Linked DNA regions of Larkinella insperata. The protein of the gene in region 1 interacts with the protein of each later gene in a pairwise test. Links are inferred from orthologs where the notes say so. Each region holds a gene or a part of one and is shown on either strand. Other genes may lie near its edges.

The links.
Region 2: the proteins of ruvC (region 1) and ruvA interact in binary tests that used the Escherichia coli proteins (3 or more experiments, as listed by UniProt). The link is inferred for Larkinella insperata from one-to-one orthologs.

What each region holds. Positions count from the first base shown.
Region 1 is NZ_CP110973.1:5,503,441-5,520,822, reverse strand. The notes cover bases 5,529-8,286. They hold ruvC (crossover junction endodeoxyribonuclease RuvC), read left to right. Parts: upstream 5,529-6,486; coding sequence 6,487-7,086; downstream 7,087-8,286. Other genes in these bases: OQ371_RS22205 (thioredoxin domain-containing protein), read right to left, coding at 7,396-8,286; OQ371_RS22210 (hypothetical protein), read left to right, coding at 7,191-7,385; OQ371_RS22220 (lysylphosphatidylglycerol synthase transmembrane domain-containing protein), read right to left, coding at 5,529-6,454. Also shown: OQ371_RS22255 (hypothetical protein), read right to left, coding at 1-412; OQ371_RS22245 (asparaginase), read right to left, coding at 829-1,896; OQ371_RS22240 (TatD family hydrolase), read right to left, coding at 1,899-2,678; OQ371_RS22235 (glycosyltransferase), read right to left, coding at 2,675-3,667; OQ371_RS22230 (polysaccharide deacetylase family protein), read right to left, coding at 3,664-4,299; OQ371_RS22225 (glycosyltransferase), read right to left, coding at 4,328-5,461; more of OQ371_RS22220, read right to left, coding at 5,465-5,528; more of OQ371_RS22205, read right to left, coding at 8,287-9,459; OQ371_RS22200 (glycerophosphodiester phosphodiesterase), read left to right, coding at 9,617-10,402; OQ371_RS22195 (glycoside hydrolase family 16 protein), read left to right, coding at 10,410-11,207; OQ371_RS22190 (MFS transporter), read left to right, coding at 11,247-12,566; OQ371_RS22180 (hypothetical protein), read right to left, coding at 12,672-13,742; OQ371_RS22175 (hypothetical protein), read right to left, coding at 13,758-16,484; OQ371_RS22170 (glycosyltransferase family 2 protein), read right to left, coding at 16,614-17,382.
Region 2 is NZ_CP110973.1:4,124,474-4,137,991, forward strand. The notes cover bases 3,135-6,048. They hold ruvA (Holliday junction branch migration protein RuvA), read left to right. Parts: upstream 3,135-4,251; coding sequence 4,252-4,845; downstream 4,846-6,048. Other genes in these bases: OQ371_RS16615 (lytic transglycosylase domain-containing protein), read left to right, coding at 3,135-4,042; sov (T9SS outer membrane translocon Sov/SprA), read left to right, coding at 5,015-6,048. In the rest of the region: OQ371_RS16600 (YkvA family protein), read left to right, coding at 1-346; OQ371_RS16605 (Sec-independent protein translocase subunit TatA/TatB), read left to right, coding at 432-641; Asp-tRNA(Asn)/Glu-tRNA(Gln) amidotransferase subunit GatA, read left to right, coding at 795-2,234; more of OQ371_RS16615, read left to right, coding at 2,468-3,134; more of sov, read left to right, coding at 6,049-12,520; OQ371_RS16630 (BamA/TamA family outer membrane protein), read left to right, coding at 12,740-13,518. UniProt on the Escherichia coli protein: The RuvA-RuvB-RuvC complex processes Holliday junction (HJ) DNA during genetic recombination and DNA repair.

The DNA.
Region 1 (17,382 bases):
GGAACCGGTTGAGGTTGACCGTCCATTTGGCCTTCTGCTCGGCGAAGTCGTAATTGTTGACCGGACGGGCCAAGCGGGCGTTTGCCTGGCTTTTTCCGAGCTGAATGGGGGCGGAACTCGTGAGGGGAGTTCCTTCAAAGTCAACCCTTGGTAGCTCAGCGGCAGTGGGCGGTTCCGGCGTCTTGTTCTTCTTAGGAGGGGCCGCGTCAACGGGTCTGAGCTGTTCTTTTCCAGCCAATGCGCCCCGCTGGTCATCCAAGAGATGGACCGCTAGTTGCCCATCCGGATAGCGGGCGGTACGGGCATCAGCCCGTGGAGGATGGCTGTTCGGAACAACGTCCGGCAAGACGGCAGTCAGGGCAAAAATCCCGGGACCGGCAAGCCCGATACAAACGGCTAGGATAGGTTTCATGCAAAGCTAAGTAAAGTCGTAACCACGGCCTCGGTCGGATGCGCAGACCTTTCTGAAAGAGAGTGCCGGAAGAAAACCAACGCACAAACCGCATGCGGCATTGTTTGGAATACACTTTTTCCAGGCACGAACCCGCAAAAGGACCAACTTGCACTGGATTTTAGTTGGACGGGTCAGGCTTGATTCGTAGATTTATAAAAAGAAATAACCCGCTCAAATTGAGCGGGTTATTTTAATGGTCTGCAGAGAGGAAGGGATTCGAACCCTCGATACGCTTTAGACGTATACACACTTTCCAGGCGTGCTCCTTCAACCACTCGGACACCTCTCTGGGTTGAAACGGGATGCAAATATGTTGGTTATTCCTGACAATAACAAGCGCCTTTTTGACATTGCCGCCGGGCCATCAGGAGCTTTTACGCGCTCATCTCGCCGGAAAGCGGGGTAACCAGTCGCCTTTTCAGCGTTTCGCGGTCGGGTTCGTTCGCCAGCAGAAACATCAGCTTCGTAATGGCAGCCTCCACCGTGCAGTCGCTGCCACTCAGCACGCCAATGGCATCCAGTTGTTTGCTGGTCTGGTAACGCCCCTGCGTCACCCGGCCTCCGTCACACTGCGACACATTGAAAATCACAAGCCCGCGGGCAATGGCGTTTTCCAGCGCATTCAGAAACCAGCTTTCCGTTGGGGCGTTACCGGCGCCGTAGCTTTCCAGCACCAGCCCCTCAAGGTCCGGTATGGTTAGAATGGAGTTTATGATCTGCTCATTGATGCCGGGAAACAGCGGCAGAACGACCACGTTCGTATCCATTTCTTCGTAAACCGTCAGCGTAGAGCCCACCACATGGGGCCGGATAAACGGCAGGTTATATTCAATGCTGACCCCGGCCATTGCCAGGTGCGGGTAGTTTTCGGAATGAAAAGCGTTGAAATGGACGCTTTCTTTTTTCTTGGCCCGGTTGCCCCGCAGCAGCATCGAATTAAAATAGATGCACACTTCCGGCACCTTCGCCCGTCCGTTTTCCTGAGCAGCCGCAATTTCCAGGGCCGTGATGAAATTCTCGCGCGCATCCGAACGGGCCACCCCGATGGGCAATTGTGCGCCCGTTAGAATGACGGTTTTGGCCAGCCCTTCCAGCAAATAACTCAGCGCCGAAGCCGTGTAGGCCATGGTGTCGGTTCCGTGCAGAATGACAAAACTGTCGTACGCATCGTAATTGTCGCGGATGATGCGGGCCAGGTTGATCCAGTTCGACGGGTGCATGTTCGACGAGTCGATCAGGTCGTCCAGAACGATGACCGTCAATTCAAAATCCAGCCGCCGGATTTCGGGAACGCGGTCCAGAACCTGCTCAAAATCAAAGGGAACGAGCTGGTCATGCTGCCGGTCGTAGACCATGCCGAGCGTTCCTCCGGTGTAGATAACCAGCACCGAGGTGCGCGATTGGCCGGGCAAAGCCGGGTTGATGTGGATGGTGCGGTACATGCTTAGCGTTGGAGTAACTGTTGGGCGTTTCGGGTTGTCTGCTCGGCTACCTGTTCCAACGGCAGTTGCTTTAAATCGGCAACCCGCTGGGCAATCAGTTTCAGGTAAGCCGGTTCGTTGCGTTTGCCGCGGTAGGGAACCGGTGCCAGATACGGGGCATCGGTTTCGAGCACCAGGTGTTCCAGATCAAGGTGCGGTATGACCTTGTCCAGTCCACCGTTTTTAAAGGTCGAAACCCCGCCAATCCCCAGTTTAAAGCCCAGGTCAATGGCGCGCCGGGCTTCGTCGACAGTGCCGATAAAGCAGTGAAAGATGCCCTTCAAGTTCGGCAGGGCCAGCTTTTCGATCAGGTCAGCAGATTCGGCAAAGGCATTCCGGCCGCCGTTGGCCCCGGAGCGGCTGTGGATGGAAACCGGCAGATTCCGCTGCGAGGCCCACTGAAGCTGAATCGTAAAGGCTTCGAACTGCCGGTCAACGTGGGTCAGGTCCCAGTAAAAATCCAGTCCGATTTCCCCAATCGCAATAAACGGGTACCGGTTTAGCCAGCTCTCGACCGCGGCCAGTTCGTCCTCCACGGTTTCGCAAACGTAGGTGGGGTGCAGGCCCATCATCGGCAAACACCGGTCGGGGTAGGTAACGGCCAGGTCCATCATGGCGTCGATGGTTTCCCGGGCGCAGTTGGGCATCCAGATTTGAGACACCTTCTGTTCTGCGGCCGCCGTCAGCATGGCGTCCTTGTCTTCGAACTGGAGGTCGTAAATATGGGCGTGGGTGTCAATCATGAGTAGGTTCGGCCTTTCCAGACCACTTGAGTTGGTAACAAATAATAAACCAGCGATACGAAATACCCAATGTGCAGGTAAAACTCATAGCCGATCAGATACGGTAACAAATCCCACCGGCGAAATCGATTCAGAATCCAGAGCAATTGCGCCGATTGAACCCCAAATTTAACACCCCAGAGGATTAAGGCCGTACCGGGAAGCCAAAAGGCCAGAAAGAGTAGAAACGGGTAAAAAAGCAATTGAAGACAAAACAGAACGATAAAGTAGGCCGGTAACTGCAATGCGCCCATCATCCAGCGTTTGCGCTGGTGCAACCAGCTTTGAACAGTTGGTAACGGACGGGTTGTGGCCAAAACCTCCCGATCAAACCGCTGGGCGAAAAAAAACCGTTGCCCGACAACCTCGGTAAAGAGTTGATAGTCTTCAACAATTGAAAACGGCAAACTTTCGTAGCCGCCCACCGCATCGTAAGCCGTCCGCCGAACGGCCATGTTGTTGCCCATTGCCGTAACCGGAATGCCCAGATCGGTGAGTTGCTTGATCAGGTACTGCCCGTAAAACCAGTCGACGGCCTGCAGCTTTTCAAATCCGTTGCGACCCAAAATCTGCGTACAACCCGTCAGAATGCCGGTTTTTTCATCCCGAAAGGGTCTTAGCATGCCCTGAATCCAGTCGGGCGGCACCTCGCAGTCGGCGTCGGTAAACAGCAAAACCGCTCCCCGGGCGTGGTGAGCCAACTGGGCCAGCACGTTGGCTTTCCCGGCCTGCTGCCCCACCCGTTCGGTAATCGAAACCAAACGAAAATGGGGTTTATCCCGTATAAAATTAGTGACGAGCGCGCCGGTTTGGTCTTCCGACTGGTCGTTGCCGATTAGCACTTCGAAGCGGTCTGGCGGATAGCGAAGCCGTTCGACGGCCTGCAGGCAGTGCAAAATCGTGGTTTCTTCGTTGCGGGCGGCAATCAGTATGCTGGCGTCTATGCTCACGAACCCGGAGTTGTTTGGGGCAGGCGCTCAAAGCGGTAGCCCTGTTCGGAAAAGTGATCCAGAACGCGCGGCAGGGCATAACTCATGCGGGGCCAGGCTTTGAGGCTGTCGTGAAACAGCAGGATTGACCCCGGCTCGGTGTATTTCAGCGTTTTCGCCAAAACCACGTCCGGCGTCAGGGACTGGGAAAAGTCGCCCGTCAGCACATCCCACATAATCACATCGTGCGTTTTCAGGATCTCGGCAGCCTGACTGCGCCGGGCCCGACCGTAGGGCGGACGAAACAGCCGGGTGGTCACGCCCAGTTGCTGCTGACACTGACGAAAATTTTCCAGATACGGCTGATCGTCGGTTTTCCAGCCGTTGAGGTGGTTGAACGTGTGGTTGCCAATCGAGTGCCCCCCGTTCTGGACCAGCTGGTAGATGCCGGGATGTTTCCGGATGTTGTCGCCAATGCAGAAAAAGGTGGCTTGGGCCCGGTGCTGTCCCAGGGTTTCCAGCACAAATTCGGTCACTTCCGGAATCGGTCCGTCGTCGAAGGTCAGGTAAATGACTTTTTCCCGCGTCGGAACGCGCCAGGTGTAGCGGGGAAACAGGGCCCGGAGCAGGAAATTCGTTTTATGCAGAAACATAGGTTGGTTCTCAGACGATTTAAGGCCGTTACTGCAGGTCCCGGCCCTTCCACCGAAACCCTTTTTGCTGGGCGGCTAATCCAAAAAAAACAACGTACAGCGGATAGACCAGTTGAGTAACCGGAATCCAGATCAGGACGCGCTTCTTTTTCAGAAACGTCAGCACGGAGCCCAAAAATAGCCACTCCGGCACAGCTTTCAAGGCAGTCAGGCCGATAAGTTGGTAACCGGAAACCCCGAAGCACCAGTACCCGATCACGGCCAGCGGAACGGCCAGGTTGCTGGCAAAGATGAAAACCGCCAGCAGCGACGGCAAGATGCTCTGGTAAGCCCGCCATTTGCTGGCCCAGCGTTTCCGCTGGTGGTAAAAGGCGCGCAGGCCCGGCTGCGGAGCCGTATGGACAATGGCGTCCGGGCTTTTCAGAAACTTAACCCCGCCAGGATAGCGGCTCGCGATTTTGTGCATGAGCAGCTCATCGTCGCCGGAAGCTACGTGGTCGATGCCGTCAAAACCGCTTACGGCTTCAAAAACCCGTTTTTCGTAGGTCAGGTTAGCGCCGTTGCACATGGTTGGTGAACCCAGGTACATGGTGCAGGCTCCCGCGCCGATCAAACTGCTGCTTTCCACGGTTTGCAGGTTGCCGAAAACCGTGTGGTCGGAGTTAAAACTGATGGGACCGCTGATCAGCCGGGCGCCGGTTTGCTGGTAAAAAACCGCAATGCTTTCCAGCCACCGCGGCCCCACGCGGCAGTCGCCGTCGGTGGTGACAATCAGGTCGCCGGTGGCCTGGGTGATGCTCTGACGGATAGCCCGCTTCTTGGGAGAGGTCGTCGGTTCGTTGGCGAGGGGCAGCGGGCGCAGGGCGTAGGGAACGGCCCTGGCCAGTTCCTGCGCGATTTGCAGGGTGTTGTCGGTGGAAGAATCATCGGCCACGATGACTTCAAAAAGATCGGGCGCATACGTCTGGGCTTTTAAGTCCGCCAGCAACAGCGGCAGCGTAAACGCTTCATTCCGAACCGGAATAATGACGCTGATCCTGGGCAAATTGCCCGGGGGAGGAGCCGACGAAGCCCTAAAAACGGGCATTCGCCACCAGGTGACGGCCAGAATCAAGGTAAACAACGCGTAGAGAATGGATATACCGATCAGGACGTAAATCATGAACTAGTGACGGTTTGTCAGTTTTAATTTCCAGACCCAGAACAACCCGACCAGCACCGGAGCCAGGATGTTGATCAGCCACAGGGTGAGGGTCGCCGACAGAATCTGGGTTGCGGGCACCTGCCACTGGCCGAAAACCCACATCGACGTTGCTTCCCGGACGCCCAGATCACTCAGCAGGTTGAAAGCCGGAATAATTGTTTTGCCCAGGTAAACGAGTCCGATGCCCGTGGTGGTTTCCCGGATGGGCAGGTCAATACCGAATAAATTCATGGCCAGGTAGAATTGCAGCGAAAAGGTCAGGTAACGCAGTGCTGCCACCCCGAAGGCCAGCCAGAGTTCGGGGGTGGTGTAGTGGGCAGCGACGGCCCAGTATTTTTCCCAGCGCTGCATCCAGCGGAACGGGAGGTGGGCCAGCCGGTGTCGAAACCAGCCCGCCAGCAAACCCAGCGCAAGCGTCAGCAGCAGGAGCCAGAACAAGATCCACTGGGCCATTGGCAGCTCCGTTGCCCCGGTCTGCAACCGAACAAACAGGGCGACGGTGCCGAAAAATAAGGCCGCGAAAAACTGCATCCCACCTGAAACCAGCGCGGCCCCGATGCCTTCCCAGCGTTGGTCGGAGCGCAGCGACAGCAGCCGCCCGGCCGTGTCGCCCAACTGAGCGGGCAGGGCAAACCCCATCGCTAACCCCGCCAGAACGCCCTGCGTGGCTTCCCCCAGCGAAATGGGTTCGACCCGGCGGACCAGAATCTGCCACTTCAGGGCTTCCAGTAACCAGTTGACGGGCGTGAGCAGCAGGAGGAGAAAGGCGGAGAAGCTAAGCCAGTTGGCATTTTGCCAATACCGCCAGGCCGATTGGAAATCGTGTTGCTGACGGTTAACGGTTAAAAAAATATAGCTGACAATCAGGAGAAGGATACCGATTTTTGACCAAAACGCGATTTTTTTGGTCCTGGAATACGTTCTTTGCGGGACGAAACCGTTACTTTGCATATCATCACTGCTAAAACACCGTACAAAATTCCATGCCCGTTTCAACTCCCGCTCCCGAACATGAACTGTACGAAAAGATTATTCTGGGCGTCGATCCCGGCACTCAGATTGCGGGCTATGGGGTCATCGGAATTCGGAAAGCCCAGATGGATATGTTGCAATACGGTGTCATTCACCTGAGCAAATATAGCACCCACGAACTGAAATTAAAGAAACTCTTTGAGCGGATGATTCAGCTCATTGAAGAATACCTGCCCGACGAGATGGCGATTGAGGACCCGTTTTTCGGCAAAAACGTGCAGGCTATGCTCAAATTGGGCCGGGCGCAGGGCGTGGTAATGGCGGCTGCGCTGTCGCGCGGAATTCCGATTGTTGAGTACGCTCCCCGCCGGGTCAAGCAGTCGGTGACGGGCAACGGGAATGCCGCCAAGGAGCAGGTTTCGCACATGGTGGGCCATTTGCTGCGGGTTGAACTGGACCCCGAGTTTTTTGATGCCACCGACGCGCTGGCGATCGCCATTTGTCATTACTTCCACAAAGACGCCCTGCCGGGTAAAAAATCAACTGGTAAAAAAACGAAAAAAGGGGCCTGGTCGGCGTTTGTGAACGAAAATCCCGGACGGATCTCCTGACGCTCGAATTACGTACTTTTTCCCCGGCAAAACAGGGGAAACTACGTACCATAAAGTCACGGGGATGCTCTACTTTTGTCCCAACATTACCTACCTGTGAAGTTATGAGAAGAATTTTGGGCCACCGTTTGATGCTTGTCGGAATCTATCTGGTTATTGGGATCGTCATGAGCGCCCTGGGCCGGGCCCAGGTTCGGGCGAAACTGATGCAGGTTGTCGAAGGCAAAATTACCTTCAGCCGGGAAGCGACCTCCTCCAGTCCCAAAATGCAGTTTCTCGTCGTGAAAACGATCCAGTAAGTCTCCTTCTTTATTTTTCCAGCAAATTAAAAGCTGCTTCCACGCTGGTGACGGGTAACTGGCAGGCCCGGTTATAGCAGACGTAAACCGCCGTCTGGCCGTTGATCGGAGTCCGATTTTCCAGCAGAGGCAGCGCGCTTTCCGTTTCGGTACCGGCCAGCACTTTATTCGGGTAAAACCGTTGGTCGATCTCCCGCCGGAATTGCTGAACGTCCGGCCCAACCACCGCAATCTCGGCGGTCGGCTGAACCCGCATCGCATACAGGGCGGCCCAATGGGTCAGGTACTCGGCGTTTTGCTGAAGCAGGGATTGCACCCGGCCCATCATCGATTCCAGCAGATCGGTATAAGCCGGTGCGCCCTCAACGGGTTGTTCCAACAACAGGCTGAGCGTATAGAGGTTATGGGCCATCATCGAGTTGGAAGCCGGAATCACATTGTCAAACACCTCTTTTTTGCGGGCAATCAGGGACTCTCCGGTCTGGTCGGTGAAAAAGAACAGGTGATCCTCTTCATCCCAGAAATGATCGAGTGTATACCGGGTGAGACGGTCGGCTTCGCGCAGGTAGGCTTCTTTGAACGTGGCCTGATAAAGCGCCAGGTACCCGTCGATCACCGCAGCGTAATCCTCCAGATAAGCCGTGATGGAAGCCACGCCCGGTGCGCCGTTGACCCCGGTTTTGTAACTATGCCAGAGCTGGCCGGTTTCGGGCTGGGTAAGTTTTTCCCGAATGAAGCGGGCATTCTGCTCGGCCAGTTCCAGAAAGGACGCTTCGCCGAAAACCCGGTAGGCCGTCACCAGTCCCTTCAGCATGAGGCCATTCCAGGAACACAGAATTTTATCGTCCAGGCCGGGCCGGATCCGGGTTTCGCGGATCGCCATCAATTTCTGGTGGGTGGTAGTTAGTTTTTCCGACAGTTCGGCCAGCGTAAGGCCCTGCATCCGGGCAAAATCGGCGTCTGAAACCACCCGGTGCAGAATATTGCGTCCAACACCCTCGTGTTCTTCCCAGTTGCCCTCGGGAGCAATGTGGTACAATTCGCTGAACCAGTTGAAGTCGTCGCCCAGCGCCTGCTGGAGTTCGGGCGTTGTCCAGGTGTAAAACTTGCCTTCCACGCCCTCGCTGTCGGCATCCAGCGCCGAATAGAAACCGCCTTCCGGACTGGTCAGTTCGCGTTTTAGAAAGTTAATCGTTTGGAAAACGGTTTTTTCGTACAGCGGGCTTTGGGTTAAACTGTACGTTTCCGAATAGAGCGTGAGCAACTGGCCGTTGTCGTACAGCATTTTTTCAAAATGGGGCGCAAACCACTGGTCATCGACGGAGTACCGCGCAAAGCCGCCCCCGATCTGGTCGTAGATACCGCCCAGGGCCATGAAGTCGAGCGTCCGGCGAATGTGATCCAGGGCCGCGTTGTTTTTTGTCACGTGATAATACCGCAGCAAAAAACCGTAAATGCTCGGCATCGGAAACTTGGGCGCTTTGCGGGGGCCGCCCTTCACCGAATCAAAGGAGGTTTCGAGTTTCTGGTACATTGCATCGAGCAGGTCCCGGCTAAATTGGGGCGCGGTATCGGTCAGGTAGTACTGCTCGGAGACGCTCATGTTCAGGTGCCGCGCAAACCCTTCCGCCGATTCGGCCAGCTGGTCCGGATGCTCGTTGAACGCCGAACGCACGCTCGTCAGCAGGTTAACCCACTGCCGGGGGGGCAGATACGTGAGACCGTAAAACGGTTTGGCGTCGGGCATCAGGAAAACATTCAGCGGCCAGCCGCCCTGCACACCCATTGCCTGGACGGCATCCATGTAGATAGCATCCACGTCCGGCCGTTCTTCGCGGTCCACTTTGATGCAGACAAAATGCTGGTTCATGACCTGCGCAATCTGCCCGTTTTCAAAGGATTCACGTTCCATAACGTGGCACCAGTGGCAGGCTGAGTAACCGATGCTGACCAGAATCGGTTTATTTTCCTGCTGAGCTTTCTGCAGGGCTTCCGGCCCCCACGGGTACCAGTCAACCGGGTTGTGGGCGTGTTGCAGCAGATAGGGGCTACTTTCTTGGGCTAGTCGATTCATGCGGTAATGATGCCAGGTGAGCGGAAGGATTCCCTGTTTAACCGAGTTTTCCGGATAGAAGTTTAGCTTTGTATTTATTTTCGTTCATCGATTAAGCGTACGGAAACGTTAGTATCTTGGAAACTCAATGGCTTTCAACAGGAAAGTCGGCGCACGTATGAGCAATTGGTGGACGTATTTGTTTTTCTTGGTTCTGATTACCGCAAGCAGTTGTCGAAAAGATCCCGTTTCTACCCCCGACTACGTAACCCGCGTAATTGCCCACCGCGGAGCCTGGAAAACCGCGGGGGTCCCCGAAAACTCGCTGGCTTCGCTCCGGCGGGCCATCCAACTGGGGTGCTCCGGCAGCGAGTTTGACGTACAGATGTCGGCCGACTCGGTTCTGTTTATTCATCACGACAATTCAATCAACGGGATTTCCATCGAAACCACGCCCGCGGCCCAGCTTGCGACCCTGAAATTGAGCAACGGCGAAGCCCTGCCCACCCTGCGGACGTACCTGACCGAAGGGATCAAGCAGGCTAAAACCCGGTTGATGCTCGAAATAAAAGGCTCCCGCGTGAGCAAGGAGCGTTCTCTGGCTACCGCCCGCAAAGCCGTTGAACTGGTGAAAGCGCTGAAGGCGGAGGGGCTGGTTGATTACTGCAGCTTTGATTACGAGGTGTGCAAACACATCCTGGCGCTGGATGCGTCGGCCCGGGTTTCGTACCTGAACGGTGATCAGACGCCCGGGCAGTTGGTCACCGATGGCTTTTCGGGCCTGTCCTATAATTACGCCGTCTTGACGCTGAGACCGGGCTGGATCCGGGAAGCCCGGGACCAGCACCTGGCCGTTACCGTCTGGACGGTCAATGATCGAATCAGTATGCAATGGTTTCTGGATCAGTACGTGAATTTTATCACGACCGACGAACCCGAACTGTTGCTCGAACTCCTGAAGTGATAAACGTATGAAGTATTTCCTGATCGTTGCCGGTCTGTTTGGTGTCGTCTTTGTTTCCTGCAAACGCAAACCGGAGCCCCCGCCCGAACCGACCTATCAACTGGTGTGGGCCGACGAATTTAACTATACCGGGTTGCCCGACTCAACGCGCTGGACCTACCAGGAAGGCTATATCCGGAATCAGGAACTGCAATATTACCAGCCAAAACGCCTGAAAAACAGCCGGGTTGAAAATGGAAATTTGATTATCACGGCCTTAAACGATAGCACCGAAACCCACCCGGTAAGTTCGGCCTGTCTGGTCACCCTCGGAAAAGCCGATTTTCTGTACGGTAAAGTTGAAGTTCGGGCCAAACTCCCGACGGGCAAAGGCGCTTGGCCCGCCATCTGGACCCTGGGCACCAACCGGTACGAAGTAGGCTGGCCGGCCAGCGGTGAAATCGACATCATGGAGTGGCTGGGCTATGCTCCGCAGTACGTTTTTGGCAGTTTGCACAAAGCCGACGCCAATGGCAAAGATGCCGCAAAGATCAGCGTGTCACCCCCCATACCGGACCTGTCGGACGCCTTTCACACGTACATTCTCGAATGGGATAAAGAGGAAATCCGGATTTTTATCGATGATATCAACTACGCCATTTACCGGGCCAGCGACATGCCCGCGGGTGAATGGATGCCGTTCACCAAACCGCATTTCCTGCTGCTGAATCTGGCCCTGGGCGGCACCAGCGGGGGCGCAGTCGATTACTCAAAATTTCCGTTTACCTTTACCATTGATTACGTCCGGTATTACAAAAAGCAGTAAGATTCGGACGGTTTTCTGCCAAGACGGTCTTTACCCTCCATGAAAAACAACCCCCGTGTTATTAACGCCTGGTGTTTATACGACTGGGCCAATTCCGTGCACTCGCTGGTGATTGTTTCCAGCATTTTTCCGGTTTACTTCAGCGCCACGGCCCTGAACGAAGCGGGCGGCAACGTAATTGACTTCCTGGGTTTTCCGGTCAAAAACTCCGTGCTTTTTTCTTACTCGGTCTCGGTGTCTTTTCTGCTTATTGCGCTGCTGAGCCCGTTTTCGTCGGCGCTGGCCGACTACAGCGGTCGCAAAAAATCTTTCATGCAGTTCTTCTGCATCCTGGGCTCGGTCAGTTGCTCACTGCTCTACTTTTTCACGCAGGAAACGACCACCTTTGCCGTTTTTTGTTTTATTCTAAGTCTGGTCGGCTGGGGCGGCAGCATTGTTTTTTACAACTCCTACCTGCCCGAAATTGCCACCGAAGACCAGATCGACCGGGTGAGTGCGCGGGGCTTTACAATGGGCTACATCGGCAGTGTGGTGCTGATGGTTTTCAACCTGACCATGATCCTGTTTCCGCAGTGGTACGGCGGCATGTCGGGCGCGATGGCTTCCCGCATTTCCTTTCTGACCGTGGGCATTTGGTGGCTGGGTTTCTCCCAGCTTTCGTTCCGGTATTTGCCCGACTCGGAACGGCGCAGCAATACTGCTACCTCCGGCAACTGGATTTTCAACGGGTTTAGGGAGTTGAAGAAGGTGTATGCCCAGGTGAAGAAGCAAGCCCTGCTGAAGAAGTTTCTGCTGGCGTTTTTCGTCTACAACATGGCCGTTCAGACGGTGATGTACATTGCCACTATTTTCGGCAGCGACGAGTTGAAACTGCCCGCTCAAAGTTTGATCATTACCATCCTGCTCATCCAGTTGATTGCCATTCCGGGGGCCATTCTGTTTGCCCGTTTGTCCGGACGGTTTGGTAATATTTACGCCCTGATGATGGCAGTAACACTCTGGATTGGCATTTGCGTGGGCGCGTATTACGTGATGACCGAGAACCAGTTTTACGCGCTGGCGGTGCTGGTGGGTCTGGTGATGGGCGGCATTCAGGCCCTTTCGCGGGCTACCTACTCAAAACTGATTCCGGGAGATACGCAGGAAACAGCTTCTTACTTTAGTTTTTATGACGTTACCGAAAAGCTTTCCATCGTTATCGGAACGCTCATATACGGTCTGATTGAGCAGGTTACGGGGAGTATGCGCAACAGCGTTCTGGCGTTACTGGCCCTGTTTGTGGTGGGTCTGCTGCTCTTATGGCGAATTCCTTCACAAAAAGTTTACCGGGTGCATTTGGAAACTGAAGAAATCTCCTAATTTTGTGACCCGAAACACGACAGGATGTTAGCTCAGTTGGTTCAGAGCGCCGTCTTGACAGGGCGGAGGTCAGCGGTTCGAGCCCGCTACATCCTACAAAGCTTATCACTCACGGGTGGTAAGCTTTTTTGTTTTCAGGGGCAGCGAATGCAGCTTCGTCGTTACTTCCCGCATCCAGATGGCCCGTCCGGCGCAGTTCCAGTGGGCATCGCTGATTTCATACAAGGGAACGCGGCTGGCTCGGTACGGCGTGTAAATATCGATGGCCGGAATCAACAACCGGGGGCTTTGCTGAACGCGCTCGATCAGGTGATTGTACGGCAGCGGCCCCGTGTCCGGAGCGTTGATGCTGGTTTTATTCGGAATGATGGAAAGGTACACCTGGTCAAATCCGAGTTTTTGATACCGGTCGGCCACCACGTTGATGGTGTCGATGTAGCGGTTGAGCAGGGAGTCGGGCAGGGGCGTAAACGAAGAATTTTTGCCGGAGGTGTCCGTATCCATGTAGTACAGCAGGTGCTTTCCGTCGGGTGAGAGGGAGGTTTTGGTGTTGACCCGGTCAAACCAGGCCAGCGTCAGCCAGGCTTTCAGTTCCTTAAACCAGAGCGCCCAGTCGGTAAAAAACAGAATCGTTTCCAGCCGGCCTTCAACGGCATCCCGGGAAAATAACGTTTCCAGTTCCTTTGTCAGCGCCAGCCAGTTCCAGTGCCGTTCCGGCTTGGGCTCCGGCCGGGTTGTATCCGAAACGACCTGCAATTCGGTGATGTATTTACCGAACTGGTCGCGGAAGTGGCGCTCAACGGTTTCAATCACCAGCACATTGGTTTTGGTCGTATCGAGTTGAACGCGCCGGGGAGACGCCCATTTCGTCCGGTGAAAGTGTTGGACGGGTAAATCCGCCAGGGTCACGCGTGGCGGTTCCGAGAAGCTATCGCCGATGATGTAGAAGTGAATGGGTTTGCGCGGGCCGTCGGCCGGATGAGCGGGGGGGCAGGGAACTTGCCGGGCTTTAAACTGCGGCAGATTCGCCAGCCGGTAGAGGTCGCCGAACCGGTAGTCATCCGGAATGATCCGTTCCCGCTGGGCGGTATTCAGTACATCAGACGAACAACTGCCAATGTAAATCAGGATGGAAAGCAGTAAGACGATATAGCGGACGACAACGCCAGGTTTCATAGGATTGGATTCTCGTTAGCGCAACTTCACCGACCAGATCTGAACGGCTTTGTTGTCGGTACTGTACACAAATAGTTTATTCCGGGTTGGCGAAAATTGCAGCTCAACGGGGAAGGCACCCGGGATGGGACGGTCACCAATGGGGCGGCCCGCCAGATCATACAAGGTTGTAAAATTACCGGATTTAACACTAATCAGGTTGATGCCCGACCCTAAAACGTGGTAGCGCAAGGTTGTTTGGCCCGGCCGTAGCCCCCGAACCTCGAAAAGCTGTTTGCCATTGCGGTCCAGAACAGCCGCTTCGGTGTCGGTCGTCCGCAGCAGAACATAGCCGTTTTGATTTACGTCCGGTAACATCCGGAACGACCCCCGACGAATGGGGCGGTACAACTGGTTGCGTTCAGAAATCTGCCCGTCGGCCCCGACGTGAATCAATTCGCCCTGCCGGGTCAGGGTGGTAATGGTAGGCGGATTTCCGGTTTCCAGCCAGGCCGGCCCGATCATTTCCGACTTCAGGTCAACGGGAAAACCGCTGATCTGACCGCCGTTTTCGTTCCAGTAAAACAAATGCCCATCTTTCTGCACCGACACCACCGAGAGCGCCTGATTTCGGACGGGCGCGTGAAAAGCCGGCACGCTTTCTCCCGCCGGATTATTGACGGAAAAAGCCGTAACAAACCGTTTCTGTTGGCGGTCATATCCATAAACACTGCCGTTGCGGTTGAGCATCAGCAGAATCAGGTTGCGGTTCTGATCCCGGCGCGGGGCCATCAGCGTGCCCGGATCAGCCCCTTCGGGCAGCGGGATGGACTGGAGTTTGGCCAAACCGTTGACCGGATCGGCGATGTACAGCGACCGGGCCGTGGTAAATGCGTATTGCAGCCGCCCGTTATTCAGGAAATCGACCGGTACCAGCGAACTCTGGACGGGGCCATTGACCGTACCCAAGGGGTGTTTTTCCCCTTCGGGAGTAATCAGGATAAATTGCTGGGTATTGTCCACCGCCCACATGACGCCGGAGCTGCCCACAAAATCGCCGAGCACCATCGGTTGGCTTACCAGGGGCGCATTGAGCGCGATTTTCCGTTGCAGAAAAACCCGGTTCAGAACCGCCTGGCTCGCCCGGCGCGTGGTTCGGCCCAGAATCAAGGAAGAGTAAATCCGTTCACGCCCGTAGGTACTTTGGTAGATCAGGTTTTCGACGTTATCCAGGGCCGTTTCGTCGTGGTTGAGGAGTTGCTGCCAGGCCTGGGGCCAGTTGGCCGACATCGACTCCCCGGCGCGGTTGAAGCGGGTGTAAGCCGTGAAATTGGCGGGGCGCATGGTCTGCGTCAGTAAATCCCGTTGCCGGGCAGATTCCGACCAGACTGTCCGCTGTTCGACGGCCTGCAAATACTCCTGCAAAACCCCTTGTCCGTTGGCAACGACCAGGTAGTCGCCGACCTGCGTCAGCCAGTTCTGATCAAAGCCGCGAAACAATCCACCGAACAGAAAAGCGGGCAAATTGGGGGCTTTCAACGCCGAAATACGGTATCGCAGAAACGGTTTGGAAGCCGCCAGTCGATCGGTGCCGGTCGTCAGCAGGGCCGCCAGCTGATACCGATCCCACAGGCGCTCAATGTTTTGGGAATGAATCAGGAGCACCAATCGGCGGTCGGAAGAGGGGGCATCGAGCCGCAGGAGGGCAATCTCGTTCCCTACGTACTTGTAGATGCCGTTGTCTTCGTTCTGGAGCAGCGGGCGCAGCTTCCGGCGACCTTCGCGCGTATCGGCTTCGTCCTCGGCATTGATGAAAGCCGTCAGCGCCTTTCCGAAGCGGGGGCCGTTGCTTAGGCTAAAGTGAAACAGGGTCGTAGTCTGATCGGGAATCAGGTTGCCGCAACTGAACCGGAAAGGAGTTTGCCGGTCGAACAAATGCGCCAGGGCCCCTTTGGCACCAATGTCGTCGGTCGAGAGGCCAATCAGGTGGGTTCGGGTGGGCGATGGCCGAAAACGGGTCAGCAATTCGGTGGGCAGCAGGGCCTTGATGTATTTCGACTGGTAGTCGGTGCTCGATTCGTTGGGGGACAAAACCGCCGACAACACCGAACTGCGCACGTAAATGCCCGCCAAGGTTCCCGGTCGAATCAGCGACACATCGGCACGTTGCAGCGGAGTTTCCGTGAAGGGCTGGTTCATCCGCCGAATGACGCTCTCCATCAGAATGGTGGAAGGGCTGCCAATCAGGTAGTCATCCAGCACCACAAACGACCCCAGGGATTCGTTCCGGACGGTAAGCAGTTCGTGAATTTTTGTGCCTTCGTACGGGTGGCTGAGCACCCGGAACCGGTCGGCATTGGGATTCAGGATTCGGTTTAGAAACGATTGATCCTGCAGGGATTTAATGGGAATGTAAAAAACAAAGCCGAGCCGGTCTTTGGACGTGGGGTGCAGGGAGTACCAAACCGGTTTTTCGTGCAGAAACTGAACGGCGCTGGCCGTGTCGAGCGGGGCCCAGACAAATTTTTCAAGGCTTCGAACGGCTTCCTGGAAAATCGGGGTCGTCCGCAGGGCCATTTCGTTGAGCTGGGCCTGTTTGGACAGGGTGTCCTGCAAGGTCGAGCTTTCCAGCACCAGCAGCGCATCCGAGGGAATCAGCATCCAGGCCGAGCGGGCGGGTGCCTTCGACCAGCGGTAGGCGAGGTAGCCGCCGAAAATAAGCGCTAAAACGCTGAGGCCAATCCAGAGCTGCTTTTTGGTCATGTACTTAAATTCGGTGCGGTAATATGCGCAAAAATAAAACGCCAATGACGCCGACCGGGCGGATTTTCGCAGATAAAATCTGTGGCCATCCGTTCAATCTGCGTCATCAAAAGTACCGTTGGGGCAACTTTACAGTTTGACGGGCTGGGTTACGTGCACGGTTTTGAGGGCTTTCACCTTGGAGCCCAAAGCCAGCCGGAATTCGACCAGCTCCTGAAAGCTTTGCATACAGACTTTCAGCAGTTTCCATTTCAGAATTGAAACCGTTCCGGTCTGCCGTTCTTTGTGAACAATGGGGATATCGAAGGTTTTTTCACCGGCTTTCCGCGCCATGACCGCCAGGAAAATATTGGGAGCAAAGGGCGTCGGATCGGGAAGTTGCTCCAGAAGTTTCTTGAGATAAATGCCGTTGATGAGCCGGAAGGGAATGTTGCTGTCCTTGATATACGTTCCGTAAATGAGGAAAAGGCTGTATTTCAGAATTCGGGTGATCACCAGCCGGGCGGGTGCGTCGAAACGGATCTGCCGGTAACCCAGAATAAAATTGGATTCGTGCCGCTTGGCCCACAATTTGGAAAAGTCGTCGGTAATAAACTGGTCGTCGCTGTCGGTTTGGAAAACGTACTCGGAACCCAGCGCGACGGCGTGGCGGTATCCCCGCACCACGGCATTACCGTGACCACCGTTGGGCGTATGAACCACCTCCAGTTTGTTGGGGTATTTGGGCTTCAATGAGTCCAGAATCGCGCCCGTACGGTCCTTGGAACCGTCGTTGATGACGATCAGGCGGGTGCTTTCGGTAGGAAATTGCCGGTTCAGCAGGTCGACCCAGTTTTCTACAACTTCGTGGATGCATTCTTCCTCGTTGTAGGCCGGCATGACAATCGATAATAACAGA
Region 2 (13,518 bases), 1.4 Mb from region 1 along the record:
CAAAAGTTTACTGGAACTGGTGCAACGGGTTGCGGAGAAATCCCGGGTGTTGGGCGTCGGTGCGAGTTACTCAGCCGCCAAGGATCACATCAATGTGGTCGTGCGCATGATTCGGGCTTACGCGAAAGGGGAGTACCGGGCCATTTCCGGAAAAACGCTGCTCCGGATGGTCGCCGTGCTGGTGTATTTTGTTTCACCGCTTGACTTCCTGCCGGATGTGCTGCCGGTGATCGGGCTGACCGACGATATTGCCCTGCTGCTGTGGCTGGTTAGTTCACTGGCGGATGATATTGAGCGGTTCAAAGAATGGGAGCGGACCCACGCGTCGGCGATTAAAATTGGGTGAAAACCTTTTTTTGGTAGCACATTAAATCGTAATATTCGTTACATTTGTATAGAGTTTCTGCATACACTCAATAATTCATACTATCATGGCATTACTCACAATTTATGCATTCCTAGGCTCACTTGGTGGAACCGAACTTCTTCTGATTGGTCTGGTGATTCTTTTGTTCTTCGGTGCAAAACGAATTCCAGAACTGATGAAAGGACTGGGTAAAGGTATCCGCGAATTCAAAGACGCAACCAAAGACGTTCGCGAGAACATTGAAGAAGGACTTCGCGATACGAACACAAAATAAGAACTAATAGGAGTGCAAAGGAGTGGACAATAGCTAGTTGTCACGACCTTCTAGTCTATTATTCTCTCATTTGGTTATTCAGTATTTATGGACAACAGCTCGGCCTGCAGGGTCGTTCTGTTGTCTCTTTTTTTCTGCCAGCTGTACCTGATTATGCCCGTAAAACCGTACGAATCCCTTTCCGAAATTCAGCGCGATCTGGCCGCCGGATCGATTACCTGCCGCCAATTAGTTGAACAATACCTCCAACGGATTGACGAACACCGTCATTTGAACGCTTTCGTAGCCGTGTACGCCGATGAAGCCCGCCAGCGTGCCGACGAGGTAGATGCCAAACTGCAAGCCGGAACCGCCGGACGACTGGCCGGCATGGTGCTCGGAATCAAGGACGTACTTTGTTACAACGGACACGGTGTACAGGCCGGGAGTCGGATTCTGGACGGATTTAAGGCGCAATTTACCGCCACCGCCGTACAGCGGGTGATCGACGAGGATGTTATCATTATTGGGCGGCAGAACTGCGACGAATTTGCGATGGGCTCCTCCAACGAAAACTCGGCATTTGGGCCGGTTCGGAATGCAACGGACACCAGCCGGGTGCCGGGCGGGTCGTCGGGTGGTTCGGCAGTGGCGGTTCAGGCCGGTTTGTGCCTGGCGTCGCTGGGGTCAGATACGGGCGGGTCGGTGCGCCAGCCTTCGGCTTTCTGCGGCACGGTGGGCCTAAAACCAACTTACTCCCGGGTTTCGCGCTGGGGACTGATCGCTTACGCGTCGTCCTTCGATTGCATCGGCCCGATCACCCACACCGTCGAAGATGCGGCTTTGCTGCTCGAAATCATTGCCGGACCTGACGAGTTTGACAGCACCGTCAGCCAGAAACCAACCCCTCCATACAGCCAGGAACTAAGTCTGAACCGTAAACTACGGATTGGTTACCTGCGCGACGGCGTAGAAAGTGAAGGGGTGGATCCGGTAATCCGGCAGAAAACGCAGGAAATGCTTGCCTACCTGCGCGAACAGGGACATACCGTTGAGCCGGTGGATTTTCCGTTGTTAAAACACATTCTGCCCACGTATTACATTCTCACGACCGCCGAAGCCAGCTCCAATCTTTCGCGGTTCGACGGCGTTCGGTACGGTTTTCGCAGCCCCGAGGCCACCGATCTGGAGTCGCTTTACAAAAAATCCCGTACCGACGGCTTCGGCGATGAGGTGCGTCGTCGGATCATCCTGGGAACGTTTGCGCTCAGTTCCAGCTATTACGACGCTTATTATACCAAAGCGCAGCAGGTGCGCCGTCTGATCAAAGACGAAACCGACGCCCTGTTTGCCCAGTATGATCTGGTTGCGTCCCCCGTGACGCCCACTACGGCTTTCCGAATTGGGGAGAAAACCAGTGATCCGCTGCAGATGTACCTGGCTGATATCTTTACTGTTCAGGCGAATGTGGTGGGGTGTCCGGCCATTTCTATTCCAAACGGGACGGATGAAACCGGCCTGCCAATCGGATTTCAGTTAATGGCGGCTCCTTTTCAGGAAGCCAACCTGCTGGCCGCGGCCCAGGCGCTCACGCAACGGGTTGAAGCTGAGTAAGCGACTATTCTTTTTCAATTTCGTTCGGAAGGCTCCGCAATAAAGACACCGCAATTAGAGTTATTCTAATGGCTCACGGATAGAATTCGTTCTACAAACAGGGACGATTAGATAGTTTTGTTGTCATTTTTGCGATAAAGTTTGATGGCAACTGATTTTTGTCCTATTTTTAGCCGCCACACCGTCCATTCCTCTGAAAAGACTCAACTAAAATGTAACCCAAAAACCTGCTCATGTCGAACCTGAAGAAGACCCTTCACGGCCTCCGATTGGCTTGTACAATCTTTACCCTAATCAGTATTGGCCCCCGCAGTTGGGCCGCTTGTTTCCAGGCTGACACCAACGGTGTCAGCGCCGACACGCTCCAGGAAGCGATTGAAGTGCTCGACGTGCCGGAAGTTTTATCGGTCCCCGAAACTGTTTTACGCGCTCGGCTGGCCAAACTGGAACAGACCATCCCCCTGAACTATAACAAGACCGTTCACGGTTTTATCGATTATTTTACCTTCCGCAAACCTAGCTACACCAAAAAGGTGATGGAGCGGATTCCCATGTTTTTTCCGCTTTACGAGCGGGTACTGGCGCAGCACGAAATTCCCGAAGAGCTGAAATACCTGTCGATCGTCGAATCGTCGCTGGACCCCAAAGCCGTTTCGCGCGTCGGAGCGGGCGGGTTGTGGCAGTTCATGCCGTACACCGGTGAAGAATATCATCTGTATCAGGACGAGTACGTGGATGAGCGGATGGATCCCGTTAAATCGACGGATGCCGCCTGCCGGTATTTAAAACGACTTTACAATGTTTTTGGCGACTGGCACCTCGCTCTGGCCGCTTACAACAGCGGACCGGGAACGGTCAAACGGGCCATGCGCCGGTCTGGGGGGGATTCGTTCTGGACCATTTATGACTACCTGCCTAAAGAAACCCGGGCGTATGTGCCGCAGTTTATCGCATTGACGTACATGATGAATTTCGCCAACGACCACGGTATTTACGCCGAACAGCCAGAATATCCGATCCCCTGCGATACAATTCACGTCAACGGTTACCTGTCGATCGAGCGGTTCTGCCAGTACAGTGGGGTTCCGCTGAACGAGATTCAGAAAATGAATCCGTCGATCATGACCGGTGTCTTGTCGGATCAGACCCGCAATTTCGTACTTCGCGTACCCCGGGCGCATTTTGATCACTTTGCCGCTAACCGTCGCTCCATCCTCGATTCAGCCGGTCGGCTGCCTTCGGTAGCGACGAATATGCTGCTGGCGTCGACGGAAAGTATCAATTACGGATCCGAATCGGGGAAGAAACGTGATTATTTTCCATTCACGGACGCCAATGAAGAGCAGGCCCGCGAGTCGGAGCCGGTGGTAGCCGCCAACGCGATTGCCCCGCAGCAGGACGTCGAGGAGGTGGTGCGCCGGAGACCCAAAAAGTCCGTTCACGTAGTGAAGCGCGGTGATGGCTTGATAAGCATTGCCGATAAATACGGGGTTGAAGTGTATGACCTGAAAAAGTGGAACCGCCTGCGTTCCAATACGATTCAGCGCGGCCAGAAGCTGGTGATCCTGCGTGAACCGGCCATTCCCGAAACCTCCACCCGCATGGCAAGTTCGGGCAAAAGTCGCAGCAAAGCGGAAAGTGCGAAAAGCAGCAAAGCCTATAAACCGAAATACCACCGAGTACAGGAGGGCGATACCCTCTGGAATATTTCCCAGCGGTACAGTGATCTGACGGTTGAAGAACTCAAAAAAATCAACAAAATAAAAGGCAATTCGCTGAAACTTGGTCAACGTTTAATTGTAGGTTAAACCAAACTTTCAGCTTCAAAATAAAACCGTATTTCCGCAAAAGAAGTACGGTTTTTTCTTGCAAATGAATGGCTATTACAAGGGGAATTGTAGCGTGGGAGATACCGTATTTATCCCGAAATAAGCACCCGGAAGGCCTTATTAGTCAATCTTTATTTGTATATTTGTCTGTTTAAGACCCGTTTATAAATGGGTCGATAAAACCTTCTATGATTGCTTACATTACGGGTAAAGTTACCCATAAAGATCCAACGCTGACGATTCTGGAAGCGAACGGAATAGGGTACGAAATTCACGTTTCTCTCTATACTTCGACGGCCTTACCGAAGCTCGGCGAATCGTTTAAACTGCACACGTATCAGCACATTCGCGAAGACGCTAACATCCTGTACGGGTTCGGTAATCTCGACGAAAAAAGCCTCTTCATGGATTTGATCAGCGTGTCTGGTATTGGTCCCAATACGGCCCTCACCATGTTGTCAACGTTGTCGCCTACGGAACTCCGTCAGGCCATTCTAATGGAGAATATCAAAGCCATTCAGAGCATCAAAGGCATCGGCGGTAAAACGGCCCAGCGGGTTATCCTGGAGTTGCGCGACAAAATGAAGAAAGCGGGCATCATGGCACAGGCTGATGGGCCGACCTATCGGATGTCTGCTAATCCCGTCCGGGACGAAGCGCTGGCTGCCCTTGTGACCCTCGGCATTCCGAAGCCTGTTGCTGAAAAAAGTCTTGAAACTATTCTAAAAAGGGAGGGGGAAGATCTTAGCGTAGAGCAACTTATCCGGCTGGCCTTGAAGTAGTTGAAAATTAAAAGTTAAAAACTGAAAGTTAGAAAAAACGTGTCAACTCACATTTAACTTTTAACTCTTCACTTATAACTAAAATATTGGCAAGGTTTTCGCCGTTTGGTTGTATGTAAAAGAGTAAGTCTTTATAAGCAAACTACCTATTCACCGAATTTAACTATACGTGCCTCTCTTGGAATGTGTTGAGTACCAACAATGGACCCGGCTGTCGTCAGCAAAGGGCCGGTTTGGATCGTGCTTGGTTGGGCTGTGTGCGTTATTAGTGGGGCTGGCCTGGTTTAACCCGGTAACCGCCCAAAATCCCGCACGCCGACGTACCGTAACACCTGCCGATTCAATTGCCCGCGCTCGCCAGGACAGCATTCGGGCTACTCGAGCAGCCGAACGCCGGCCCATTATTCGCTGGCGGGATCGGTACGTGAGTCCGTTTTCGGTTACTCTGCCCAGATCACCCTTCCTGATGCGTGATCCCCGGGCGGTTACCACGAACGTCCAGCTGGATAGCGTCGGTCAGATTTCGGTTCTGGAGCGGATCGGTACTCCGCGGGATGCTACCCGTCCGAGCGCAGCAACCGCCACGCAGCCTGCCGCCACCACCGGCACCATTGGAGCGCCGACCATTCCGACGACGCCAACCCGTCCGGCGGGAGGATTGCCTTACCGACCGGCCGAAGTGATGTCGTTCCAAGACTATAACCGGTTACAGAACCAACGTGTTCAAAAAAGTTTGTGGCGCGAATACAGCGCGCGCGCGGAAGGGCAGAGTGCTGTCAGCGGGCGGGGCCTGTTGCCCAAACTGGAATTACCCCCGGTATTTGATCGCTTATTCGGTGGTAACCTCGTCGATTTTAAGCCCAACGGCTTTGTCATGCTGGATTTTGGGTACCTCTATCAGTTCATCGACAATCCCATTATTCCGGTCTTGCAGCGCCGAAACGGGAATTTTATTTTTAACGAGCAGATCAATATCAACTTCAACGGGAAAATTGGAGAACGGCTGGGCGTTACGGCCAACTACGATACCAAATCCAGTTTCAATTTCGAGAACGTCCTGAAACTGAATTACCGTCCGCCAATTCCGACGCTGCCCAATGCCAGTAATTTGCCCAACGGATTACCCAATGCTGACGGTCTGACAAATGGCCTCACCAACGGCCTGCCCAATGCGGGTAGCATGGTGCCGTCGGCCATTCCGCAGTTTCAGCCGCAAGATCCCAGCATCATTCAGGGACTGGAAGCCGGTAACATCAGCTGGCCCCTCAGCAGCCAGTTGATTCCGGGCGTACAGAACCTGTTCGGGGTAAAAACCCAGCTTCGCTTCGGTAAACTCTATGCAACCCTGGTGGCCTCGCAGCAGCGTTCGAAGCAGGAGGAAATCGTCATCAAAGGCGGCTCCATGCAGCGGCCCTACGAAATCCGGGTGGATACGTACGACGAAAACCGTCACTTTTTCCTCTCGAACTTCTTCCGGGATAATTACGAACGGTCCTTAAAAAGCCTGCCCCAGATTGTATCCGGTGTTACCATTACGCGTTTAGAGGTATACGTAACTAACCGGACCAACACCACCACGACCCTGCGGAATATCCTCGGTTTTGCGGATCTGGCTGAGGCTCAGCCCTACAACCGGAACAATCCGAATCTGCAACCCATCAGTTCCAACCCGGCGGCTCCCGCCGATAACACCACCGGCAACGGGTTGTACAACCGGGTGAAAGCCAACCCCGGTCTGCGGCAGGTAGACCAGGCGGCTTCGATCCTGGACGGAACGTTCAGCTTTGCGAAGGGTGTGGATTACGAACTGCTGCGGGGCGCCAAACGACTGACCGAAACCGAATACCGATTCCAGCCGGAACTGGGCTACATCTCGCTGGTGACGCCCCTGCGCAACGACGAAGTGCTGGCCGTGGCGTATGAATACACCTACCAGGGCAGGAAATACAAAGTGGGCGAACTGACGGAAGATTACCAGAACCGTCAGGATGACGAAGTGGTCATTCTGAAGCTGTTGAAGTCATCGACGATCCGCAACAACACGCAACTGCCGATGTGGAACCTGATGATGAAAAACATCTATGCGCTCAACACGACCCAGGTTAGCAAGCAGAATTTCCAGTTACGAATAGTTTACAAAGATGACCTGACCGGGATTGACAACCCGAACCTTCAGGAAAGTAACCTGGCCGGTATCCCGCTGGTGCAGGTCTTTAATATGGACCAGCTCAACGCCCAGCTTGACCGGCAACCCGACGGTAATTTCGACTTTGTAGAGGGTGTTACGGTCGATAGCCGGTATGGGCGCGTGATTTTCCCGGTTCTGGAACCGTTTGGTTCGTACTTATCCAGGAGATTAGGCGCCGGCGCTGATGCCGACGTTTACCGCTCCAAGTACGTCTACAACGAACTCTACCGCACAACGCTGGTGGATGCGCAGCAGGTAGCGAGTAAAAACAAATTCTTTCTGCGGGGAAGTTTCCAATCCTCCACGGGCGGTGACGTAACGTTGCCCTACGGCGTTGACGAAAATTCGGTTCAGGTCACCGCGGGCGGGGTTCCGCTGACACCGGGCGTCGACTTTGTGGTGGAATCCCAGATTGGCCGGGTACGTTTTCTGAACGAAGGACTGATGAACTCTGGCCAGGAAATTCGGGTGCGGTACGAACGGCCTGATCTGTTCCAGAACCAGATTCGACGGCTCATCGGTACGCGTCTGGACTACAAACTCAGTCCGGATGTAAGTCTGGGGATGACGGCCATGAACATGAAAGAAACCCCCGCCGGTTTCCTGACGCGCGTGGCCATCGGTAACGAACCGGTGAACAACACCATTCTGGGTTTTGATGCCACCATTCGCAAAGACTCCCGATTTTTGACCCGACTGCTCGACGGCCTGCCGCTCATCCAAACCAAAGAACTCTCAAACATTGCCTTCCAGGGCGAGGTGGCGCAACTGTTCCCCGGGGTGGCTCCGCGGGTCAACAACAACGCCTTCATTGACGATTTTGAAGCCGCCCGGACACTCTACGACCTGACCCGCCAACCAACCCGCTGGCGGCTGGGTTCGACACCCACCACGCCCGAACGCGCTTTTCCGCAGGGAACGCTGGCCGACCCACTGGCTTTTGCCTACAACCGCGCCCGGATTTCGGTCTATACCGTTGACAACACGTTTGCCGCGGCCAACACGATTCCGAATAATCGCGTACCGACCACCAACCTGGGCGAAAGGGATTTACAGAATTACTACGAACAGTTTTTTCAATCCAATGAACTGTTTAAAGGACGTTCGCTGCGGCTGGTCAACCTGCCCGAAAACATCCTGGATGTGGCTTACTTCCCCAGAGAACGCGGGATGTACAACTTCAACCCGAACCTGGACGCCGACGGTCGCTTAGCGGGCGATCCGAAGAAAAACTTTGGGGCGGTAATGCGGGCCATTACGTCCGATGCCGACTTTGACAACGCCAACATCGAGAACATCGACTTCTGGTTGATGGACCCCTTCCTGGGAATGTCGGGCGATACCAATGCCGTAATTCACGACGGATTTGAAAACCGGCCCAACCGCACCGGTGGTAAGCTGATTTTTAACTTGGGGGATGTCTCGGAGGACGTTATCAAAGATGGTCGTTTCGGTTTCGAAAACGGTTTGGCCGTTCCGAACGCCCTTTCACCCGACTCAACGGACTGGGGCCGGGTGACGCGCTCCCAGTTTGTGACCCAGGCGTTTGACAACGTTACCCGTACGCAGCAGGATGTCGGTCTCGACGGTTTGAGCAACCGGGATGAGAACACGTATTTCAGCAGTTACATCAATCAGGTGGCACCCCGTCTGAATGAGCGGGCCCGCGAACGGCTGCTGAGTGACCCCGCCAACGACGACTTTATGTTCTATTACGGACAGCGGGCCGATTCCGTGAAGTACATCGTCAGCCGGTACAAGCAGTACATGGGGATGGAAAACAACTCCCCCGAACTGGAAGACCGCAACCAGGTGATAACGCCGGCGTCAACCACCCTGCCCGACATCGAAGACCTGAACACGGACAATACCATCAACGACAACGAAGCTTACTACGAATACGAAATTGATCTGAAACCGGGTCAGTTGCAGGTTGGGCGTGGCTACATTGTCGACAAAGTTGAGGTCCAGAAAAATGGGAAAACGGTAACCTGGTACTTGTTCCGGATTCCCGTTCGTGAGAACGCGAAGAAGGTAGGGAACATCAACGGCTTTAAGTCCATCCGGTTTATGCGGATGTACCTGACCGAATTTGAGCAGCCGGTGGTGCTGCGGTTTGCCCAGTTGCAGATGACTTCCAACCAATACCGGAAGTACACCGGTGATCTGTCGGCGCAGGGGTTGCAGGAAGTGCCTGAACCGTACGATGCCCAGTTTAAGGTAGCCGCCGTGAACGTGGAGGAAAACAGCGCGCCCGGCCAGAACAAATACATATACCGGGTACCGCCGGGCTTCCAGCGTGACCGCGATTTCACGCAAATCAACCAGGTTGAACTGAACGAGCAGTCGATGAGCCTGAGCGTGACCAATCTGCGCGACGGCGATTCGCGGGCGGCTTTCAAAAACAACAGCCAGGATCTGCTGTTCCGCGAACGGTTGAAGATGTTTATTCACATGCACAGCGACGAGAGCGATATTAACGGTCAGGTGTCGGCTTTTGTGCGGCTGGGTACGGACTTCAAGGAAAACTACTACGAAATCGAAATTCCGAATCTGGTAGCAACGCCGGAAGGCAGCCAGCCGGATGACGTGGTCTGGCCAGTCAACAATGAACTGGACATCGCGCTGAGTGAACTGGTCAACCTGAAGGCGGAACGCAACCGGCAGTATTCCCGAACCTATGCGCAGCCGTTTTCCATGAATAGTCTCGATGGCAGGCACAAATTGACGGTGGTCGGAAGCCCGGATTTGAGTGCCGTGCAGATCATTATGATCGGGATGCGGAATCCCAAATCGGCGGACGAGCGGACGAGGGGCTTTACCATCTGGGTGAACGAACTCCGGGCCAACGGGTTCGACCAGACCGCCGGGCGGGCGGCTGTTGGGGTGCTCAACGCCAAACTGGCGGATGTGGCCACCGTGACGGCTTCGGGTAAAATCACCACCTTTGGTTTTGGCGGGGTGCAGCAGCGCATCGCCGAGCGATCACGCGAAACGTCAACCGAATACGGGATTCAATCGCAGATTGCGGTGGATAAACTGCTGCCCGAAAAGTGGGGCCTGCGGATTCCATTGTACGTTAATTACGATCAGCGGCTGGTTCAGCCGCATTTCAATCCGCTCGACCCGGATACACCGCTGGAAACGACTTTGGCAACCTTCGACAACCAGGAGGAACGGGATCGGTACCGGAGGCTGGTGGAAGACCGTTCCATCCGAAAGGGATTCAACCTGTCGAACTTCCGGAAGGTAAAAACCAACCCGAACGCCAAAAACCATTTCTACGATTTTGAAAACTTCTCGTTTACGTACGCTTTCAACGAAGCGACCCGGACCAACATCCTGACCGAGCAGTTTATTCAAAAGCAAACCCGGGGCGGGATTGCCTACGTCTACAGCGCCCAGCCGAAACCGTTTGAGCCCTTTAAACAATTCCAGGCCCTGGAACGGCCTTACCTGCGCTGGCTGCGCGACTTTAACCTGACTCTACTGCCTACCCAGGTGGCCATTCGGGGCGAGGTAGACCGGAGTTTTATCAAAACGCAGCTCCGTAATTCCGAGCTGACGACCGCCGGGATGGTGCCGCAGTTTGAAAAGTATTTCTGGTTTAACCGGTACTACGATTTGCAGTGGAACCTGACCCGTAACCTGGTGCTGACCTACAACGCCCGCACCAACGCCATCATCGATGAACCGGCCGGCGACTTGAACACGCAGGCCAAAGTTGATTCGGTTTGGGCGAACGCCAGACGGTTTGGCCGGACGAAAAACTACGAACAGAACATCCGGACTACTTACCGAATGCCGTTGGACAAACTGCCACTGCTCGACTGGATTGCCGCTGACCTCACCTACAATATGGGGTACCTGTTCCAGGCCAATTCCTTCGGCATCACCGACACGCTGGGCGTTCCGTTTGGAAACACCATCCGCAACAACCGCGAGTGGGGTGTGCAGGGGCGCGTGGACTTTATCCGGCTGTACAATAAAATCAAGGCCCTTCGGTTTGCCAACACGCCGAACGTGCCGCGCAAAAACTTCACCCGCAACCCCGGTGACGTCGAAGATATTCAACGGACGGAGAGCCGCGTGCTGAAGAGTTTCGTCCGGACTCTGCTAACCGTGCGGGGCATTAACTTCAACTATACCGTTCAGGAATCCACGTTCCTGCCGGGCTTCATGCCTACGCCGAGGTTCTTCGGTATTTCGCGCGAAAATGCGCCGGGGCTGGGGTTTGTGCTCGGTAGTCAGGACCGGAACATTCACCACCGCGCGGCCGAACGGGGATGGTTGTCAAAAAGTGTGGTTCAGAACCAGCCGTTTACCCAATCGATTGCCAAGAAGTTTGACGCCCGCACGACGCTGGAACCCTTTAAAGATTTCCGGATCACGGTGGAAGCCCGGCTGACCCGTCAGGATAGCTATCAGGAGTTTTATCGCCCGGATTCAACCGGCCTCTTCCGGAGCCAGAGTCCGCTGCGAAACGGGCAGTTCAGCATGTCGTTCCTGTCGTTCAAGACGGCCTTCACCAAGCTGAATCGCGACAATTCTTCGCCCATTTTTGACCGGTTTGCCGAGTATCGCAAGATTATCCTGAACCGGTTGATGGGAATCAATCCGGGCGTGGGAGGTGGTGGAGAATACAACCTGACGTCGCAGGACGTTCTGATTCCGGCCTTCTTCGCGGCTTACAGCGGAAAAGACCCGAATACCGTCAAGATCAATCCGTTCCTGCGCTTCCCGCTGCCCAACTGGCGGGTCGATTACAACGGTCTGGCCCAACTGAAACCGTTCCGTAAACTGTTCAGCGCTTTCACACTTTCGCACAGTTACAACTCAACCTACAGCGTCGGTAACTTTATCTCGTCGCTGGATTACGAAGCGCTGTACGTCAATCTGGCGGTGATGGGCTATAATCTCGGAACGCGCTACAATGCCGATAAACAGTTCATCCCGATTTTTGTCATGAGTACCATTACCATGACCGAACGGTTTGCGCCGTTGATCGGGGCGACGTTCCGGACGCAGAGCAAAATCAGCGGGGGGCTGGAATACAACCAGGACCGCAGCGTGGCCCTGAACCTGTCCAACGCGCAGGTGGCCGAGCTGACCAACAAAGACATTACGTTCCGGTTTGGTTTTACGAAGTCGAATTTCCGGATTCCGTTCAAAATCAACGGAGCGTATCGCCGGTTGAAAAACGATCTGACGTTTAACTGCAACCTGACGTTCCGCGATACCCGCACGGTTCAGCGGAAGTTCGATGATTCAAATACGCAGGTGAACGACAATGGGGTTGGCGAGCAGATTATTACGGCGGGTAACGTTAACTTCCAGTTGCGGCCGCAGGTCAGCTACGTGGTCAATCGCCGGTTGAACGTGCAGGTGTACTTTGACCGGACCTTCAATGATCCGCTGGTGTCGAACTCCTTCCGGCGGGCTACCACGGCGGGCGGGGTGCAGGTCCGGTTCAACCTAGCCGAGTAGCCATACTTTTACCAATTTCAACAGGGAAATACCCGAACGCAGAATCATTCTGACCGTTTTTCCAGTTATTCATTAAAATCCCATTAAAACGCTTGTGAGCTGGGAGCAAAAATGCATATGGAAATTCGCCGGACGGGTATTTCATTTCTGTTGATTTATGGTTTACTGAATTCACCCGTTTGGGCACAGGGAAAAGTAGTTCAGTTCGTAAAAAGAATTTTGAACGACACTTCATCGGCGGCCACCTCCAAATTACTGGTATTTCCAACGGCCGGTTTTGCGCCCGAAACCAGTGTTGAAGTAGGGATTCGGGCATTTTCTCTGTTTTACGCCAAAAAAGACACGGTTGTTAACCGGCTGAGCGAAATTGTTCTCTACTCCTTCGTCACGTTTCGGGGGCAGTTTGGCGCGGTGCTGGAGAATGCCGCCTACACAAACAAAAACCGGTACTTCTTTCTGGGTCGGGCGCGGTTTCAGCAGTTCCCGCTGTTGTATTACGGGATTGGTCCCAACACGTCCTCGCGCAATCCGGCACTGGTCAACTCCAGCTACGTTCAGATCCGCCAGCGCATACTTCGACAGGTCAAAAACAACTGGTACGCGGGCATTGAAGCCGATTTCCAGAACATCAGCCGGGTTTCGTTCGAAGTTGAAAACCAACCCAGTGTTGATTTACCGCCCGGCGCGGACGGCTCCAACACCGTAGGACTTGGCGCGGCCCTGGTGTACGACGATCGTAAAAATGTCCTGAATGTGCGAAAAGGAAATTTTCTGGAAACCGGTATTCTGTGGTATCGTCCCGGTTTTGGCAGCGATTTCCGGTACCGGAGTTTGATTCTGGACGCCCGGGCCTATCGTCCGCTGGGTCGTTCCAACCGGGTGCTGGCGTTGCAGATTGCCGGAACATTTATGAACGGGATCATCCCCTTCAACAACCTGGGCCTGATCGGGGGCGAATCGCTGATGCGCGGGTATTACCTGGGCCGGTACCGCGACCA